Regions from separate parts of the Streptomyces sp. NPDC048248 genome, predicted to be linked through region 2. Evidence: riboswitches for the same ligand, from Rfam matches in the RefSeq annotation. Region 2 holds a riboswitch; each other region holds the start of a gene.
What was found. A riboswitch is a leader RNA that binds a small molecule or an ion and turns the genes downstream of it on or off. The one in region 2 is predicted to bind cobalamin.
Positions count from the first base shown of each region.

Region 1: it holds a riboswitch for cobalamin, as region 2 does, so the genes downstream of both, ACGFZW_RS27440 (cobalamin biosynthesis protein) here and ACGFZW_RS23035 (CbtB-domain containing protein) in region 2, are expected to answer to the same signal.
Region 3: it holds a riboswitch for cobalamin, as region 2 does, so the genes downstream of both, metE (5-methyltetrahydropteroyltriglutamate--homocysteine S-methyltransferase) here and ACGFZW_RS23035 (CbtB-domain containing protein) in region 2, are expected to answer to the same signal.

Region 1 covers NZ_JBICZL010000013.1:59,979-66,492, forward strand. The annotation lists gene ACGFZW_RS27425 (extracellular solute-binding protein) at 1-288, opposite strand, end outside; gene ACGFZW_RS27430 (caspase family protein) at 285-2,933, opposite strand; gene ACGFZW_RS27435 (hypothetical protein) at 2,939-3,391, opposite strand; cobalamin riboswitch at 3,596-3,752, shown strand; gene ACGFZW_RS27440 (cobalamin biosynthesis protein) at 3,882-4,925, shown strand; gene ACGFZW_RS27445 (cobyric acid synthase) at 4,936-6,514, shown strand, end outside.
Region 2 covers NZ_JBICZL010000010.1:212,771-219,284, forward strand. The annotation lists gene ACGFZW_RS23010 (lysylphosphatidylglycerol synthase transmembrane domain-containing protein) at 1-501, shown strand, start outside; partial or broken gene ACGFZW_RS23015 (RibD family protein) at 604-1,185, opposite strand; gene ACGFZW_RS23020 (creatininase family protein) at 1,353-2,117, opposite strand; gene ribA (GTP cyclohydrolase II) at 2,312-3,049, shown strand; gene ACGFZW_RS23030 (CbtA family protein) at 3,145-3,909, opposite strand; gene ACGFZW_RS23035 (CbtB-domain containing protein) at 3,924-4,142, opposite strand; cobalamin riboswitch at 4,182-4,331, opposite strand; gene ACGFZW_RS23040 (histidine phosphatase family protein) at 4,450-5,022, shown strand; gene ACGFZW_RS23045 (SPW repeat protein) at 5,167-5,607, shown strand; gene ACGFZW_RS23050 (hypothetical protein) at 5,708-6,016, opposite strand; gene ACGFZW_RS23055 (alkyl/aryl-sulfatase) at 6,483-6,514, shown strand, end outside.
Region 3 covers NZ_JBICZL010000023.1:73,017-79,530, forward strand. The annotation lists gene ACGFZW_RS34285 (ATP-binding protein) at 1-1,710, opposite strand, end outside; gene ACGFZW_RS34290 (hypothetical protein) at 2,059-2,244, opposite strand; cobalamin riboswitch at 2,366-2,586, shown strand; gene metE (5-methyltetrahydropteroyltriglutamate--homocysteine S-methyltransferase) at 2,748-5,111, shown strand; gene ACGFZW_RS34300 (hypothetical protein) at 5,302-5,595, shown strand; gene ACGFZW_RS34305 (class I SAM-dependent methyltransferase) at 5,831-6,514, shown strand, end outside.

The DNA.
Region 1 (6,514 bases), on a different contig from region 2:
CAGCACGTCGTAGCCGCTGTTGCCGGACTGACCGGAGGCCAGCAGCTGGCTGCGCTGGCCGTCCGCGGTGTCCGGCAGCTTGACGATCCGGACGCTGCGGCCGGTGCGCCGCTCCCAGTCGAGGATGAGGTCCTGACGCACGCCGGAGCTGCTGAGGTCGCTGCCGGTGGCGAGGACGATCGCGCCCTTCTCCGGGGTGGGCTCCGGCCCGGAGGTACAGCCGCTCGCAGCCGCCGTCAGCGTCAGGCCCACCAGGGCCGTGGGAAGGCCGGCCCGCCGGGCCCTCACCGGCTGTCCTTTCCGGCCGTGCCGACGGAGGCGACAAGTCCGGCGAGCAGATCGGGGGCGTCCGGACCGCCGGGGACGCACTGGCCCTTGGAGGCACCGGCAAGCCCCTGGAGGACGAAGGAGTCGCAGCCTGCCTTGCCCATGACGAGGGTGAGGACGGGCACCTCGGGTCCCTTCTTGAGAAGTGAGTTGAGGGTCTGCTCCACGCCCGTCGCCCGCCGTGCGGCGCCGTCGTCCTGGTCGAGGATGAGCACGATGGCGTTGTTGGTGCCGGTGGACTTCTTCATCTCCCGTACGGCGGCGGTCAGTGCCTCCTGCATGGCCGCGCCGTGTTCGACGAGCTCCCCCTTGGCGATGCGGTCCAGGGCCGCCTTGCCCGGGGCGGGGTCAGCGGTGCCCAGCGGGACGGTCCGGCGTACCGCGCCGGGATCGGTGGGGTGCGCGCCGTCGGGGAAGGCCCACAGGCCGTACGTGTGGTGGGTGCCCACCATCTCCAGGGCGCGGCCGGCCGCGCTGAGGGCGATCGGGAGTTTGCCGCCTTCCGCCATCGAGGTGGAGGTGTCCATGAGAATCAGCAGCCGACTGGACTTCTGCGCCTTGTCGTAGCCGTCCAGCACCCGTGTCACCTGATCGCCGCCCGCGGTGAACGGGGTGACCGGCGCGTCGAGGTCGGCGTCCGCACGGTGATCGGTCAGCGGCGAGTCCGGCACCGGGTCCGGCGCCTTGCCGTCCTTGCCCGGGACCGCGCGGTAGCCCTGTCTGCTGAGGATGCGCCGGCCGGCCTCGGGGTCCCGCAGCCAGTCGCCGAAGCGGCCGACGGCGTCCTGGCGCGGCGCGGCGTCGGTGGCGCCCTGCCAGTCCACCCGGATCAGCGGGTGGTCGAGCGCCGGGACGTTCTTGGGGTAGTAGGCGGCGTACCGGTCGCCGGGGGCGAGCGGGCTCCCCAGGGCGGGACAACTGCCGATGGCGCGGCCGAGGTTGAAGTCGGCGAGGGACTTCTCCGAGACCAGTGGTGCCGCCCCCTTCCCCCGGCCGGTGCCGGGGCGGCCGTCCTGGCCGGTGGGCCGCAGCGAGCACAGCAGCTCGGTGCTGCCCGCGTACTGGCTGCCCGGGGCGGAGAGCCTGCGCTCGGCGTCCCGGGCGAGGGTGGGGTCGGGGCCGCCCGCGGGGCCGATCCGCGAGCCGTCGTTGGCGAGATAGAGGCCGATGGTGTGCAGCAGGCCGGTGCCGGACAGGACGGGGCTGGGGCGCAGCAGTCGCAGGTCGCGGTGGTCGCTGTCGGTGCCGGTGAGGATCTCCTGCCAGGACGCGCCGACCTGTTCGACGTCGTCGAGGCGCTGGTTGGCCGGGATGCCGACGACGAGCGGGGTGTAGGCGACCGGGCCGGTGTGGTGCAGGGTCACGGGGGATCCGGTGGCGGGCATGCCGCGGCGGACCTCGGCGTAGTCGGCGCTGGATTCGGGGATCCACAGATCGGGCTGCGGCCCCGGCCTGTTGAGGGGGTCGATGCCCTTGGTGGACGGGTGGCCCTTGCCGGTGCCGTGAGCCTCGCCCTGCCAGCGGTCGGCGGCGGCGAAGCCCTGGTCGACCTGGTCCTTGGCCGCGGAGTAGACGGTGATCTGGGCGCGTCGGCAGCCGTCGGGGACGTCGTCCTCACCCTGCAGCGGGCGGGTGTTGAGGTCGGACATCTCGTAGGCGAAGGCTGCCTGGCGCAGGGCGGGTTCGGATTCGGGTGCGGTGAGCAGACGCAGTTCGAGGGCGGGCGGGCAGGCCGGGTCGGTCCGCAGGAGCTGGAAGGCGACGAGGCCGGCGGCGGTGAGGCCGAGGACGGTCACCAGGACGGCGATGACCCGCAGCCAGCGGCTGAGGCGCTGCTTCAGCCACCGGCGCAAGCGGATGCGCAGCGGCGTGGGGGGCCGGACCTCCGGGGTGGCGAAGGAGAGGATGACGTCGTCGACGGTGTTCTGCTTGGCCGAGCGGGGCTCCCAGACGTCGCCCATCGGCGTGCGCTCGTGGGCCAGCCGCTCGCGCAGTGTGCGGACGAGGTCCTCGAAGGTGACGAACCGCTCGCCGGGTATGCCGCGTTCGAGGATCTGCACGACGGCGCGGGTGAAGAGGGAGCCGCCGGCCGGTTCGTCGCCGCTGAAGATCCGGCGGTTGGGCTGCGCGGCCATCAGCAGGGACATGGGTTTGCGGCGGGAGTGGAAGGTCTCGTCGGCGTTGCCGGAGTAGCAGCACTCCAGCAGGATCACGATCCGGTCGGCGCGTGCGCTGTCGAGGTAGGACAGCACCATGTCCTGCCAGGACACGGCCTTGTGGCGCTGGCGGGTGTCCGACATGCCGACCATGAGCTGCAGGTCGCCGCCGTCGCGGCCGACCCAGCCGTGGCCGGAGAAGTGCACCAGCAGCAGGCCGCGTGCCTCGTCGGTGACGGCGTCCAGGGCCTGCTCCAGCTCCCAGGGCTCCTGGGGCCGGCAGATGACGACTTCCTCGTCGGTGAACAGGTCGGTGCCGGGGTCGATCAGGACCCGCTTGAGTTCCTCGGCGTTCGCCTCCACGGCGGGGAGCGCGGATAAATTCTTGTAGTCGCTGACACAGATCAGCAGCGCCCGGTTGATCTTGCCCCGCGCGTCGTAGTGGGACATCCGGCTCAGTCCTCGCCGGCGCTGCCGCCCTCGGTCGACCGGCTTCCGGGGTCGGGGCGTTCGGGGGCCGCGCCGCGCGGGCCCGGGTCACCGACCGGCGCCAGCCCGCCGTCGCCGTCGACGGCCACGGCCGGCTCTTCCCCCGCCGCCCGTTCCTCCCTGCGCCGCCGCAGCCACTCCCGCAGGGCGATGCTCAGGCTCTTGGTCACCTCGGCGGCGACCGTGCCGATGAGGACCAGGACCAGATCGTCGATGCCGATGGCCATGTCCCCGAGGTCGCGTTCCTCCGGGGCGCGGTCTGCGTCGGCCGGGCGCGGCCGCAGGGTCCAGTCGTGCCGCTGGTGTGCGAGCCACGGCTCGCGCTCCAGCCATGCCTTGAGATCCTCGATGTCCTGGTGTGCGTTGTTCGTGCCCGTGATCCTGATGCGGATCTCGTGACGGTCAGCCCTGTCCGGCATCCCCCGACCCCCTTCCGGCGGCGCCATCGCCCGCCGTGCCACCAGATAGTGACGTGGGATCAGGTGCGGGGGCAACCGTCCGTGACCTCCGGAGCACCCTGTGGTGTGCGCCACAGTGCCTGCCACAGGGCTGCGTCGCAGGTCAAGGGTGAGTTGACGGGCATTCGTGGAGCGTGGTGGACTGCCGGAGCCATTCGGCGACAGATGAGGAAGTCCGGTGAGAATCCGGCGCGGTCCCGCCACTGTCACCGGGGAGCGTTCCTCCAGGAGAGGTCACGGCCCGTCACGCGTACGCCCGCCAGGTCGCGTGCGTACGGGCTGGAAGGCCGGGGGAAACGCCGATCCGGGAGCCAGGAGACTCTCGTCGCCGTCACGTCGAGCCAGGGCGCGGACCCTGAGTGAGGACATACCGCCATGCCCGGCCGCAGTTCGAGATGCCCGTTGAGCGACGCCGCAGCATCCCTTCGAGGACTGACGGCGGTCTGATCCGATGCGTGCCGAACACGCCACGTACGCGTGCGGCGCGGCCCTCGGCTTTCTCGGCGACCTGATCGCGGCGGACCCCCGGCGCGGCCATCCGGTGGCCGCGTTCGGCCGGGCCGCGGGTACCGTCGAGCGCCGACTGTGGCGCGATCACCGTGGCCGCGGAGCGGCCCATGCCCTGCTGTGCGCGGGCGGCGCGGCGGCGGGCGCCGCGCTCCTGCAGCGCGCCGTACGCGGCTCCCTGACCTCACCTCTTCCCGCCGGTGGCGCCCGCGCCCGTACCGCCGCGGGCGTCGCCCTCACCGCGGCGACGGTCTGGGCCGTGCTGGGCGGCACCTCGCTGGGCCGGGAGGCGCGGGCCATCGGCGGTGCGCTGACGGCGGGCGACCCGGATCTGGCGCGGGAGCGGCTGCCGCATCTGTGCGGGCGCGACCCGCAGGCGCTGGACGAACCGCAGATGGCGCGCGCGGTGGTCGAGTCGGTCGCGGAGAACACGTCGGACGCGGTGGTGGGCGCGCTGGTTTGGGGGGCGCTGGGCGGTGTGCCCGGCCTGGTGGCGTTCCGGGCGGTGAACACCCTGGACGCGATGGTGGGTCACAAATCGCCTCGTTACCGCCGGTTCGGCTGGGCGTCGGCCCGGCTCGACGACGTGGCCGGCTGGCCCGGGGCCCGGCTGACCGCCGCCCTCACGGTGCTCGCGGGACCCGACCGGCGCGGCGCGCTGAACGCCTGGCGGGCCGACGGCGGCGCGCACCCGAGCCCCAACGCCGGCCCGGTGGAGGCGTCGTTCGCGGGTGCGCTCGGCGTCCGGCTGGGCGGCACGCTGGCGTACGGCGGGCGGGTTGAGCACCGGCCGGTGCTCAACGGCGCGGCGCGGCCGGTCGGCGTGCCCGACATCGAGCGGGCGGTCAGGCTCTCGCGCCGGGTGAGCGTGCTGGCGCTGGCGACGACGGTCGCGGGCCGGCTCGCGGTGGGCGCGATCCGGACGGCGAGGGCGCGCGGCCGGGCGGGTACGGCACGGCTCACGGCACAGCGATGCCCCGGCAGATGAGGAGGACCCGGTGACGGGACGGTTCGAGGTGTCCGGCGGGTCTGTCGGCGGTGGCCTGCTGGTGGCCGGTACGACGTCCGACGCGGGCAAGAGCGTGGTCACGGCGGGCATCTGCCGGTGGCTGGTCCGCCAGGGCGTCCGCGTCGCGCCGTTCAAGGCGCAGAACATGTCACTGAACTCGTTCGTGACGCGCGAGGGCGCGGAGATCGGGCGGGCGCAGGCGATGCAGGCGGCGGCCGCCCGGGTCGAGCCGACGGCGCTGATGAATCCGGTGCTGCTCAAGCCCGGCAGCGACCGCAGCAGCCAGGTGGTGCTGCTGGGCAAGCCGGTCGGCGAGCTGAGCGCCACGGGATACTTCGGCCACCCCGACGGCCGGACGCCCGGCGGCTCGGGACCGTACGCCGGGCGGCGCGAGGCGCTGCTGGGTACGGTCACCGACTGCCTCCAGGAACTGCGGAGGACTCATGACGCGGTGATCTGCGAGGGCGCGGGCAGTCCCGCCGAGATCAATCTGCGTCGCACCGACATCGTCAACATGGGCATCGCGCGCGCCGGCCGGCTGCCCGTCGTCGTGGTCGGGGACATCGACAGGGGCGGGGTGTTCGCCTCCTTCTTCGGCACCACGGCGCTGCTGTCGAAGGAGGACCAGTCGCTGATCGCGGGCTATGTCGTCAACAAGTTCCGCGGCGATGTGACGCTGCTGGAGCCGGGGTTGGAGATGCTGCGCGGCCTCACCGGCCGGCCGACGCTCGGCGTGCTGCCCTTCGCCCACGGGCTCGGCATCGACGAGGAGGACGGTCTGCGGATCTCGCTGCGCGGCGCGGTGCGCGAGAGCGTGGTGGCGCCGCCGCACGGCGCGGACGTCCTGCGGGTCGCGGTCGCCGCGGTACCGCTGATGTCCAACTTCACGGACGTGGACGCGCTGGCCGCCGAACCGGGCGTGGTGGTGCGGTTCGTGGACCGGGCCGAGGAACTGGCCGACGCGGACCTGGTGGTGCTGCCGGGCACCCGGGGAACGGTCCGGGCGCTGGAGTGGCTGCGCGAGCGCGGTCTTGCGGACGCGATCGCGCGCCGGGCCGCCGAGGGCCGTCCGGTGCTGGGCATCTGCGGCGGGTTCCAGATGCTCGGTGAGCACATCGACGACGAGGTGGAGTCGCGGGCCGGCGCGGTGCCCGGCCTCGGGCTGCTGCCCGTCCGGGTGCGCTTCGCCGTGGAGAAGACGCTGGCGCGCCCGGTGGGGCAGGCGCTGGACGAGCCCGTGGAGGGATACGAGATCCACCACGGGGTGGCCGAGGTCAACGGCGGGCAGACGTTCATCTCCGACGGCCGCGGGCAGAGTCTGGACGGGTGCCGGGTCGGCTCGGTGTGGGGCACCCACTGGCACGGCTCGCTGGAGAGCGACGCGTTCCGGCGGGCCTTTCTGCGGCAGGTCGCGGCGGCCGCGGGCCGGGCCTTCGTGCCGGCGCCCGACACCTGCTTCGGCGCGCTGCGCGAGGAGCAGCTGGACCGGCTCGGCGATCTGATCGAGGAGCACGCGGACACCGACGCGCTGTTGCGGCTGATCGAGGAGGGGGTGCCGCAGGGGCTGC
Region 2 (6,514 bases):
GGAGTGACGGCCGTTCTGCTGCACCGGCGGCGCGGCGTCCCGCGCGGACGCCGCGGGCCGGCCGCCGCGCTGTCCGAGGCGCGCCGGGGGCTGCTCGCACCCGGCGTGTGGCCCGGCGTCGTGCTCTCGTCCCTGGTGGTCCTCGCCGGCTACCTCGCGATGTTCCTGCTCGCCGCCCGAGTCGCAGGAGCGACCGCGCCCCCGGCCGTACTGCTCCCGCTGGTGGTGCTCTCCCTGCTCGCCATGGCCGTGCCGCTCAACGTCGGCGGCTGGGGCCCGCGGGAGGGCGTCGCAGCCTGGTCCTTCGGCGCGGCCGGGTTAGGCGCGGCGCAGGGGCTCACCGCCGCTGTGATCTACGGGGTGCTCGCCTTCGCCGCGAGCCTGCCGGGCGCCGCCGTACTGATCGTCCGAGGCGTGGCCGGGCTGCGCTCCGCCGTCCCGCAGGTCGAGCTCGAAGAGGGTGTCCGCGCCGAGTGCGGCGCGCCGCAGCGGCGGTCGTAGCGCGTCCCGCATCACGGGGGTGCCGGGAAACCGCAGGCCGGGTACGCCGTCGCCGAGCAGGACCGGGGCGACGGTGAGATACAGCCGGTGCAGCGAGCGCTCCCGCAGGAAGCGGGACACGGTCACGCCGCCGCCCTCGACCAGCACCCGCCCCAGGCCCCGCCGGGCGAGTGTCCCCAGCAGGCGCTCGGGGGCGAACCCGTCCGGGTCGGGCAGGACCATGGTCTCCACACCGCACGCGTCGGCTTCCCGGCCGGTGTGCACGGCGTCCCCGCCGTTCGCGTGCTGCCCCACCAGCCACAGGGTCGGCGCCGCACCATCGGTGAACACCTGGTGCCCGCGCGGCACCCGCCCGCGCGGATCGAGTATCACGCGCACCGGGTTGTCCCCGGCGCAGGCCCGCACCGTCAGCCGCGGGTCGTCCGCGACCGCCGTACCGGCCCCGACGATCACTGCGTCCGCCAGCGCACGCAGCCGGTGCAGATGGGTGCGGTCCTCCGCGCCGGTGACGTAGTCCGCGTCGCCGGTGCGTGTCGCGATGAAGCCGTCCAGGCTCTGCCCGAGCTGCGCGAAGGACAGCCGGGGGCCCGCCAGGCACAGTGGCAGATAACGCTCGGCCAGCTCCACCGCCCCGGCGGTGGTGGGCGCCGCCCACCGCCATCCGCCCTCCCCGTCCGCGACCATGCCGGCGGCCTCGGCCTCCCGCCGGGACCGGACGCGGCGAAGCCGGTCCCACGCCTCCACCGCGTCGAGTTCCGTCGCCGAGTCGGTCACGGCGCGCCCCTTCTCGCTCTCGGGATGTCGGTCGGCGAAGTGCCGCCGGTGGTCAGGATCCGCATCGTGCGCAGCCGTCACCGTTTCGCCCCTCGGGGGACCTCTGCCGGGGCCAGCAGCGCGGCGTACTCGCCGAACGCGTCGACCAGACCGGCCAGCAGTTCCTGCCCCTTCGCGGCCGAGGCCAGCGACGGCCGGCCGATCACCCCGGATGCGGTGTACGGCGTCAGGCCGAGGGTGAGCAGATGCTTCCGGTCGTCGGCGACGTGATCGGCAGCGGCGTATCCGGGCCCGACCAGCTCGGGACGGGCGTGCAGCAGGAGGGAGGTCTCCGCCTCTCCCGCGTGCATATCGCTGTGCGAGGTGGTCACCACTCCGGCCCGGCGGCGCGCCGCGTCCCAGTCGGCCGGCCCCGGGAAGAGCGCCATGCGGGTGCCGGTGCCCGCGGACTCCTGCACCACATTGCGCAACACGTAGTTCCCGCCGTGGCCGTTGACGAGAACGAGGGCTCCGATCCCGGAACGGCGAAGCGAGGCGGCGATGTCCGTCACGACGGTGTGCAGGGTGGCCGCTGAGATGCTGACCGTGCCGGGCCACGCGGCGTGTTCCTGGGAACAGGAGATCGTCAGCGGTGGCAGCAGGAGGACCGGATGGGTGGCGGCGACCTCCGCGGCGATGGTGCAGGCGATGACGGTGTCCGTCGTCAACGGCAGGTGCGCGCCGTGCTGTTCGAAGCTTCCGATGGGGAGCACCGCCATCTTCGGCTGCCGCTGCCGTACCTCCTCCGCGGTGTCCGTCGGCAGGAGGCCGGGGGGCGAAGTCCGTTGTCCCGAAGCGGTCATGGTGGGGCGGGCCTTTCGTCGCTCGGTCCTCGTGTCGGCGCAGCAGTCGCAGCATAGGCCGCGAGCGGCGCGCCGGGCGGGGGCGGGCGCGCACCGCTCTTGTGCAACGCGCCTCATCGACGAGCAGTTGGCGGGCCTTGTCATCTTGTGAGTGATTGCCGCCACCCGTTCTCCCGCGCACCTACGATCGCGGGATGACGGAGCCCGGTGCCGATGTCGCGTTCGACGATGCCGCTCGCCAGTACGGTGTCGTACGGCAATTCTCGGAAGACGAACGAAGAGCAGCGGTCAACCGCCTCTCGGATGCCGTGCGCCCCACGGCCGTGCAGCGGGTCGCCGAGGTGCGCATGCCGACGGCGTACGGCGAGTTCCTGGCCGTCGGCTATCTGGACCGCCGGGGCGGCGTGGAGCACGTGGCGCTGGTGCACGGCGACGTGGCCGGCAGGACGGTGCTCGCCCGACTGCACTCGGAATGCCTGACGGGCGACGCCTTCGCGTCCACGCACTGCGAATGCGGCGAACAGCTGTCCGCGGCCCTCCGGGCGATCGTGGCCGAAGGGCGGGGCGTTCTGGTCTATCTGCGCGGCCATGAGGGGCGCGGAATCGGGCTGGTCGCCAAACTGCGGGCGATGGGGCTGCAGGAGGACGGTCTCGACACCGTCGAGGCGAATATCGCCCTGGGCCTGCCCGTCGATGCCCGCGACTACGGATCAGGCGCCGCCATGCTGCACGATCTCGGCGTCCGGTCCGTGCGCCTGCTGTCGAACAATCCGCGCAAGCGCGAGGCGTTGGTGCGGCACGGTGTCACGGTCGAGGCGCAGGTCCCGCTGCTGACGCCGCCCGGCGCCGAGAACCTCCGCTATCTGCGGACCAAACGCGAGCGGCTCGACCACGACCTGCCGCATCTCGACCACCTTCCCGGCCCGTCCTGAGACTCCGGTGATCTGCCGGGAGGTTGTCCGCCGAGCACAGGGAAGGGGCCCGCGACGGCGTTCGCGGGCCCCTTCCCTGTAGTGCGGTGCCGGCGTCAGGGTGTGACCGGCACACTCCGCGCGGCAGCCGACTCCTTCGTCGGGACGACGCGCTCCGCGAGGTGGCCGAAGATCAGCCCGAAGGCGGTCCACAGCACCAGTTGGATGGCGATCGCCGACAGCCGGAACTGCCAGAGCAGCGTGCCCGAGAAACCGTGCGGCACCTCGTTCATGGACGGCAGGAAGGCATACGCGATGCCGACGGCCACGACGAAGGCCGCGCCGCCTGCCACCGTGGCGTACCAGTTGCCCAGTTTCGGGGCGAGCCGCCGCCCGAGGATCGTCGCGGCGACGGCGAGCAGGATGCCCAGCAGCATCATCAGGAAGTACAGGGCCGTGCGCTTGCCGATGGTGTCGGGGTCGCCGACCGCCGGCGGATTGGCCGGGTACTTCAGGAACGGTACGAGGTGGACGGCCAGCAAGGCGGCGCCGGACAGCAGGACTGCGGTGGCCCGGGCACCGAAGCGGCCGATCCGGCCCAGCGCGAAGCAGAACGCCAGCGCGGCGATCCCGCCCAGGGCCACGCCGTAGACCAGTACGCCGGTCGCCAGCCCCGCCGTGGACTGCACACCGCGGCTGACGACCTCCACCTCGGCCTCGTGGCCGTGGCCGTGGCTGTGCGCCTGCGCTTCCTCGAAAGCGATGGCGGCGTCCACCCGCGGTTCGCCCAGGAAGTAGGCGACGACGAGGGCGAGGACACCGGCTGCCAGACCCGCGAGCATGCCGCGCACCAGGAGATTTCTGATGGTGACGGAGTTCATTTCCTCGGGTCCGATCAGTGGCAGGGGAAGCCGAGCAGGTGGCGACCGTCGTGGACCCACTCGTGGACATCCGTACCGGACAGCAGTGAGGTGGCGCCCTGCTCCGCGCCGATGAAGTAGAGCAGGACGAGCATCAGGACGCCGAAGAACAGCGCCCACGGGGCGATCGCCTTGAGGGGGAGCGTGGCCGGGGTGACGGCGCCGGACGTCGGCGGTGCGATGGTCTGAGCCATGGCGGAACCTCCTGGTAGGGGAACTCGCGTCCCGTGTGGTGGAGTGCGTAACGACATGGCGGGTCTGGCTCGCCCGGTCCCGGCCCCGCGGGGGCCGAGTCGAAACCGGACATACAGTGGCGCGACCGCGCCGGGATCCCACCGGCTTCCGTCATGTCATCGTCAACATCCTCGGGAAGGTACCGCGAACCCACGGGCGGGCCAAGGCCGAGCGGGGGGCGGAGTGGGGCAGTGCGGGGCGCGCGGGACGGGCAACTCGCGGTACCGGGCGCTCTGTTGTCGCCGGGGTACAGCGAAAGAGGAGTTCATGACAACTCGGGTGACCTTGATCTCACCGGCCGCCGGGGATGCGCAGCGCGAGGTGCGGTTCGACGACGACGCGCCGCTGAGCGACGCCGGGCTGCGCCGGGTCCGTGCGGTCGCGGGTGACCTCCCGGCTGCCGACCGGACCCTGGTGTCCCCGTCCGTACGCTGCCGCCGGACGGCCGGTGAGCTGGGGATCTCCGCCGAGACCGTGACGGAGCTGGCCGGCTGTGGGATGGGTGACTGGCGCGGCCGGACGTTGGCGGAGGTGGCCGAGGCGGATCCCACGGCCGTGTCCGACTGGCTGTCCGACCCCGGCTTCGCGGGGCACGGTGGCGAGTCCCTGCGGGAGCTGTGCGACCGGGTCGGGAGGTGGCTGGACGGCGTGGCCGGCGTCTCCGGGCGCGTACTGGCGGTGGTGGAGCCGGACGTGGTGCGAGCTGCGGCGGTGTGTGCCCTACGGGTGCCGCCGGACGCCTTCTGGCGGATGGATGTGCCGCCGCTGACCGCGACGGAGTTGAGCGGTCGGGATGGACGCTGGAATCTGGCGCTGGGGTGGACGCCGGGGCGCCCGTAGGGCGACTCTCGGTGCGCCGGGCCGTCGCGAGAAAATTGAATGGCTGAACATCTACCCATAAAGGGGACATAAGTGCAGAATAAAGAGTGCGTGGCAGATGCCTCGCGGTACGGCCAAGGCTTGTGAACCAAGGAGGCGAGTCGCATGGCCGACGTCTCACACACCAGGGGCGACCTCGCGGGTCACCCCGACGCTACTGAGATGCAAGCCCGATACGACCGGGTTCTCGGCGGGCGTGACGTGGTACTCGTGGACGGACCGGTGTTCCTCGTCGGCCTGTACTGCGCGGCTTCGCCATGGATCGTCCACTACACGGCCTCGCAGTCCGCGCTCGTGACGCACAACCTCATCGTCGGCATCGCGATCGCCCTGCTGGCGCTCGGGTTCACCGTGACGCCGGACCGTATGTACGGCCTGAGCGGTGCGATGTGCGCGATCGGCGCATGGATGATCGTGGCGCCGTGGATCGTCGGCACCGACCCGGATGCCGGCGTCATCTGGAACAACGTCGTCATCGGTGGCCTCACGTTCCTGCTGGGGGCGATGTGCGTCGCCGTGGCGTCGAGAAGCCGCCGCGTGACCTGAAGCCCGCTCCCGTGAGGGGCCGGTGACAACCCGTCGGCCCGCCTGCCGCCCAACGGACGGCCGGCGGGCCGGTGTGTATCCGTCCGCCGCCGGAAGGCGGTCAACCCGCCGGCGGTGCGTCCCTGCCGGGCCCTTCGCCCGCGCAGTCGGGGTACGGCGCGAAGGGGCGGCCGAAGAAACCGGCCAGCATCAGCCCGCCCGCGATGAGCAGGCCGTCACCGAAGGCGACGCCGAGGGCGAGAAGACCGGCCGCGGCGAGCAGTGCCGGCCGGGCGGCTCCACGCCGGTATGCGTCGCGCCGGTACACGGGTCGTCGGCCGGCGACCGGGGCGGTGCCCGGGTGCGGGGTGCGGGCGTGCCGGAACCGCTCGGCGGCGTCGGCGAGTTGGCGTTCCTGCTCGGGGGGCACGCGGCGTCCCTCCTGTTGCGGGTGCGGTCGGTGCGCGGTCACGGCGTGAAGAAGGAGCGCCGCTGCGGGCGGACGGGGGCAGTGAGCGGGGATGGGGGAGTGTGCCCCGAGCCAACGCGGCCGTGGCGTGCGTGGGTCCACCACGTCACAGGCGTTGTTGTGCCCTGTGGAGCCCTGCCCGTAACTCTGTTGACCCGACCGGTGACGCCACGTGGACCGAGCCGGGGTCCCTCGGGGCGACGCGGTAGGGCGCTGCGCGGGTCGGCTCTGTGGTCCATGTCAGGGATGGGGCGGGTGGGGCGTCGGCGTGCGTGCGCACGCGTGTGCGCGAACCGGGCACAGTGGGTTAAATCATGTTCAAGGGTCATCCGGCGACGCCCTCCTGGGTGGCGATGGCTGATCCCCGTGGCGGAGGCGCCGGCGACCCGCCGGACCACCGCCCTGCCACCCGGAGAGGTAGTGCCACGTGAGTGCTGTGCCCGTCGATGACCACGCGGA
Region 3 (6,514 bases), on a different contig from region 2:
CTTCAACGGGCTTGAACCCGGGGTGCCTTGCGGCACGGCGCATACGGCGACCGCGAGCGCGGCCGACTCCGGAGACTTCTGCTCCGCAGGAGCATCCGCTGCGCTGTCCGACGCGGCCTCGGACGGGCGCAGCATGCCGACGGTCACGGCGTCGACCCCGGCGACCGGTACGCTCCACAGGGTGTGCCAGGGAAGCTCGGGCACCGTGCGGCGCAACGCCGTCGCGTACTCCGGCAGTCCGTCTTCGACGAACGCGGTCTCCAGGAGCGCCGCTCGAAGGATGGCGGGTGCCTGGGTGCGGGTGAGCAGCGGAGCGGTACGCAGATAGGTGCGCGCCGGTGCGTCCAACTGCTCCGGGGGTACGGCCTCGACCGCGGCGCGCAACCGCACCGGCTCGGCGTGGGCGAACAGGCCCGGGTCGGTGAGGAGCCGGGGGAGCAAACCGGCCTCCAGGGTGTGTCCGGCGATGTGATCGCGGACGTACGCCCCTGCCTTCGCCCAGTCCTGATCGGGTACGGCCTCCAGCAGTTCCATGGCGACACGCGCCTGAGCGCCCGGAACATCCGGAATGCCTGCCCGAACGGCCTCGCCGATACCCGGGTGCTGCAAACCAAGGAGCGTCCGCTCGTCCTCGGGGATGCCTTCGCCGGCCCTCTCGATGGGGCGGATGAAGGGGGCGACGAGCAGCATGCCCCGCGCCATGTCCTCGCTGATGTCCCGTTCGGCGACTGCGGAGGCGAGCGGGGCGAGCAGGTGCACGGGCAAGCCGTCACCCTCGGCAAGAGCGAGGGGCGCGAGGATCTGTCGCAGGATGCGGGGGTGGGTGTCGAGTCGCTGGGCGTGCAGATCGAGCACTTCGCCGACGCTCCGTGGCAGTTGACTCGCATCCGCCGGGTCGAACCCCTCCGGGTTCATCAGGATCGACTGCACGGCGAGATGCGTGGTCAGGCGGCTGCCCGCGCCGTCTCCCGCGTGCCGGGCGATCAGCTCGGCGAGCGCGCGTCGAGCGTCGGGATCGACCGTAAATGGCAGCTCCGGGGCGCCGAATTGGGGGTTGAGCAGCGCCTCGGCCTGCAGCACAAGCCCTTCGGGGTCGCCCCACTCCGGTGCGTCGAGGTCGATGATCCGGGCCACGCCTGGCGGCAGGCCCTCGGCGAGCTCGGTGGCGAACTCCCGGGGCACGTCGGCGAGAAGGCGTATGGAATCGACGGCGGCGAGGGGCTTCAGCACGTCCCGCACCACATGCGCGGGCTCACCCGTCCCCCGCACCGGACCGGCCCGATCCACATCCGGCACCACGATCGTCACCGGCCGCCCGGACAACGGGAGTTGACCGAGTTCGGGGAAGATGTCGGCGGTGCGGGTCGCGGACAACTCGTAGTGGTCGGCGAGCAGCCACAGGGTCTGCGCTGCCGTCAGCCCCGCAACGCTCGGCACCGCGGGTGCGGGCAAGTCCGCAGGCACGGTCGCCGGATCGAGCGGGTCCAGCTCGACCCCCTTGCGATACTCCGGGTCGCAGAGCATCAGGAACCCCGTGAGCAGCCGCGAACATCCGGTGCCCGGGCTTCCGGTCAAGATGACGACCCGAGGCGCGCCCGGCCGCTCCGTCCGCCACGCGGTGAGCGCGCGCAGCGCCGCATTGCGCCCCCCGATGTAGGGGTGGGGCTCATGGGCCTTGGCCTGTTCCGGGGCCTGGGTCGGGCTGGTCATTGTCTCCCCGTTGTCCTGTCCGTCCGGCACCGTCAAGTCGTGTTGACGTACGCCGTTCATCCTAGAGGCGTCGCACGGGGTGAGGCGCACCCGACCGCTGCTTGTTACCCAGGTGTCGCGTGCACTTGTCACCCTTGTGTGGCGCGGTGCCGGCGAAACGGCTCGGTGATCGATTCCGGCCGGGCGAACGCGTACACCGGTGTGACGCCAACGTGGTGTTCGACAGGCGTGGTTGGAATGTGGGCGGGCGATCACGGGGTGCCTCATCACCCCGTGAAGCTTTCGTCCCCACATCCTGCCGCACCGCACTGACAATGCCCCTGACCTGACCTGATTCCCCAAAGACCTTCATGAGCAGCCCCACCGTGGCGAGCGGGAGCAGCAGCGCTTCCACAGTGGCGACGCTCGGAGACATCCGCCCATGGCGTCGTGGGCCGCTTTGCCTTCGTCGTCCTCGGTGAAGGCAGCGATGATCTTGCTCATCGCGTCGGCCTCCAGCCCGGCGGGGTGCGCCTCTGCGGGAGTGCGGGGCATCCGGTGACATTGCTCCGCACCCCGCGCAGTGCTGTGTGTCCCCGGATATGGGTCCGCGGCCCGTGTCTCTTATCACCGTCCACCATGCGGTGCGGGCTGCGCGCCTGCCGGTTGTCCCTCTAGGGTGACAGGTGCAGCTGGTTCGCCCCGTCCGCCAGGCGGGAGCGTCGTAAGAGGGAACCCGGTGGGAATCCGGGACTGCCCCGCAGCGGTGAGTGGGAACGAACGCCGTCATACGCACTGGACCCGGCCGGGTCTGGGAAGCGACGGCCAGTAGGTGTCTCGTACATGTACGAGACGGGCCCGCGAGTCCGAAGACCTGCCCGTTGCCCGCACGTGACCGATCGCGTGCGGCCATCCCGGTGACCTCGTGGGCGGGTCGGCGTACATATCGAGCGGCACACGCGAGAGCACCACCGCGTGGCCCCGCCCGGTGAGTCGTTCCTTCGCGCTCTCGTTCCGTTCCCGGGACACCGACGAGACATCTCGCGAAGGAGAGTTCCGTGACAGCGAAGTCCGCAGCCGCGGCAGCACGGGCCACCGTGTACGGCTACCCCCGCCAGGGACAGCACCGGGAACTGAAGAAGGCCATCGAGGGCTACTGGAAGGGCCGCGTCGACGCCGACGCCCTCCGCCGGACCGCGGCAGAACTGCGCCGCGCGAACTGGCAGCAGCTGGCCGACGCCGGCATCCACGAAGTGCCGTCCGGTGATTTCTCGTACTACGACCACGTCCTGGACACCAGTGTCATGGTCGGCGCTGTCCCCGAGCGGCACCGCGCGGCGGTCGACGCCGACGCTTCCCCAAGCTCTCGGCTTCGCTCGAGCAGGGGATGCCCCATTGACGTCTACTTCGCCATGGCGCGGGGCACCCAGGATGTCGCGCCGCTGGAAATGACCAAGTGGTTCGACACCAACTACCACTACCTGGTCCCCGAGCTCGGCCCGGACACCGTCTTCACCGCCGACTCCACCAAGCAGGTCGCCGAGCTGAAGGAAGCACTCGCGCTCGGGCACGCCGCCCGCCCGGTCCTCGTCGGGCCGGTCACCTACCTCCTGCTGGCCAAGCCGGCTCCGGGAGTGACCGCCGACTTCGAGCCGCTGACCCTGCTCGACCGGCTCCTTCCGGTGTACGCCGAGGTCCTCGCCGACCTGCGGGCAGCGGGCGCAGAGTGGGTGCAGCTCGATGAGCCCGCTCTCGTCCAGGACCGCACCCCGGCGGAACTGAATGCCGCCGCTCGCGCCCACCGCGAGCTCGGGGCCCTCACCGACCGCCCGAAGCTCCTGGTCGCCTCCTACTTCGGTCGGCTCGGCGACGCGCTGACCGTCCTGGCCAAGGCGCCGGTCGAGGGGCTCGCCATCGACTTCACCGAGTCGGGCGCCGCCAACCTCCAGGACCTCGCCGCGGTCGGCGGACTGCCCGGCAAGCGTCTGGTCGCGGGCGTCGTCAACGGCCGCAACATCTGGATCAACGACTACGAGAAGTCGCTGTCGACGCTGGGCACACTGCTCGGTCTCGCCGACCACGTCGATGTCTCGGCCTCCTGTTCGCTGCTGCACGTCCCGCTGGACGCCACCGCCGAGCGCGACATCGATCCGCAGATCGCCCGCTGGCTGGCCTTCGCCCGTCAGAAGACGCAGGAGATCGCCGTCCTCGCACGCGGCCTGGCGCGCGGCACGGAAGCCATCGCGGGCGAACTCGCCGCGAACCGCGCCGACCTCGCTTCCCGGGCCGGATCGGCACTCACCCACAACCCGGCGGTGCGAGCCCGCACCGCGGCCGTCACCGAATCCGACGGGCGCCGCTCCCAGCCGTATGCCCAACGGACCGCCGCCCAGCGCGCGCACCTCGGCCTGCCGCTGCTGCCCACGACGACGATCGGCTCGTTCCCGCAGACCACCGAGCTGCGCACGGCACGGGCCGACCTGCGTGCCGGGCGGATCGACACCGCCGGCTACGAGGAGCGCATCAAGACCGAGATCCGTGACGTGCTCGGCTTCCAGGAGAAGGCCGGGATCGACGTCCTGGTGCACGGCGAGCCCGAACGCAACGACATGGTCCAGTACTTCGCCGAACAGCTGACCGGCTACCTGGCCACCCAGCACGGCTGGGTGCAGTCCTACGGCACCCGCTATGTGCGCCCGCCGGTCCTCGCCGGGGACATCTCCCGCCCCGAGCCGATGACGGTGCGCTGGACCCACTACGCCCAGTCGCTGACCGAGCGTCCGGTCAAGGGCATGCTCACCGGCCCGGTCACCATGCTCGCCTGGTCCTTCGTCCGCGACGACCAGCCGCTGGGCGACACCGCACGCCAGGTGGCCCTCGCCCTGCGCGACGAGGTCAACGACCTTGAGGCCGCCGGGACTTCCGTCATCCAGGTCGACGAGCCCGCACTGCGCGAAACCCTGCCACTGCGCGCAGCCGAGCACGCCGGGTACCTGGACTGGGCGACCGAGGCGTTCCGCCTCACCACCAGTGGCGTACGGCCGGACACTCAGATCCACACCCACATGTGCTACGCGGAGTTCGGCGACATCGTCCGGGCCATCGATGCCCTCGACGCCGACGTCATCAGCCTGGAGGCCGCCCGCTCCCACATGCAGGTCGCGCGCGAGCTGGCCGAGCACGGCTACCCCCGTGAAGCCGGCCCCGGTGTCTACGACATCCACTCCCCGCGCGTCCCCAGCGCCGAAGAGGCAGCAGCCCTCCTCCGTAAGGGACTTGAGGCCATCCCCGCCGAACGGCTTTGGGTCAACCCCGACTGCGGCCTGAAGACCCGCGGCTGGCCCGAGACCCGGGCCTCCCTGGAGAACCTCGTCACCGCCGCCCGCGAGATCCGCAGCGAGCTGGCCGCCGGCGCCTCCTGACCGCCCCTTGAGTCCGGGCCGGACACCACCGTGTCCGGCCCGGACCCGCCGGGTTCGAAACCGTCCGCCCGCCGCGGAGCGGGCTGTGGGGTTCCATCCATGACGGCTGAGGGTGAGAGCGAATCGGCGGCCAGCGAAGCCTTGGTCGGCGGCATGGTGAACGCAGGTGCCGTCTTCCGGCGGGGTGCCCATGCTCGATCCCGCCTCCGCGGCTGCCCTCTACCCTCCCGGGCTGGATGCGCACGAACGGTTGCGGATCTTCGTGGACAGCTACGGCGTGTCCCTTCAGGAGCGCACCGAGCTGCCCGACATCATCGAACAGACCACCGCGGCCTGCCGGGCGTTCGCCGCCGACCGCGTGGCCGACGGTGACCCGACCTACGTCAAGTCCGATGCAGATTGCTGTGGTTGGCAGCGCTGGGACCGCATCCGGGGTTGGCTGACGGCCAACCGTGAGGCGTTCTCGGCCGCTCTGCAGGACTGACCTCGCCTGCTCGCCGGCGAGCGACTCATCTCGCACGCCGACCCGCACCGTACGGGCACGTGCCTTCGGCGCACCACCGTGAACGGCGTCATCTGCCCGCTCCCCGGCCAATTGTGAACTTGCCGGGAACTCAAAGGCCTTGGCAGCCGACTCGTGTGGTGAATGGCCCGCACTGACGAGGTCGCGGCGCTGCGGCGTCCGACCCGGCCCGGCACTGGAGTGAGGTTGCAGCCGTATGCATTGGTACGAGGACGACGGATTCTGGTCGGATTTCTCCGGGACGATGTTCTCCGAGCGCAGGCGCACGGCGACGGCGGACGTCGTCGCCGGCTCACCTCTGCTCGACTTCCCGGCCGGGAGCCGCGTCCTGGACCTGTGTTGCGGGCCCGGCCTGTATCTGATGCCGCTGGCCCGCCGCGGCTACGTGGTGACGGGGGTGGACCTCAGCCCCCTCATGCTGAAGCGGGCCCGTGTTGCCTGCGAGGAGGCCGGAGCCGATGTCCGGCTGGTGCAGGCGGACATGCTGACGCACGTCGAGCCCGAGTCGTACGACGTGGTGCTGAACGTCTTCACCTCGTTCGGCTACTTCGACGACCCACGGGACAACGAGCAGGTGCTGCGCAACGCCCATGACTCGCTGGTGCCGGGCGGACAGCTGCTCGTCGATGTCATGGGCAAGGAGGTCCTCGCGGGTTGGATCGGCCGCCCCAAGCTCGTCGAACTCGACGACGGCGGGTACGTGGTGCAGCGCGACACCGTCCTGGACAGCTGGACGCGGCTGCGCACCGACTGGACGCTGGTGCGCGACGGAGTGGCGCGCGAGGCTTCGATCACCTCCTTCCTCTACAGCGCGGCCGAGCTGCGCGCGCTGTTCGAAGCGGTCGGCTTCACGGACGTGCGGTGCTACGGGGACTTCGAC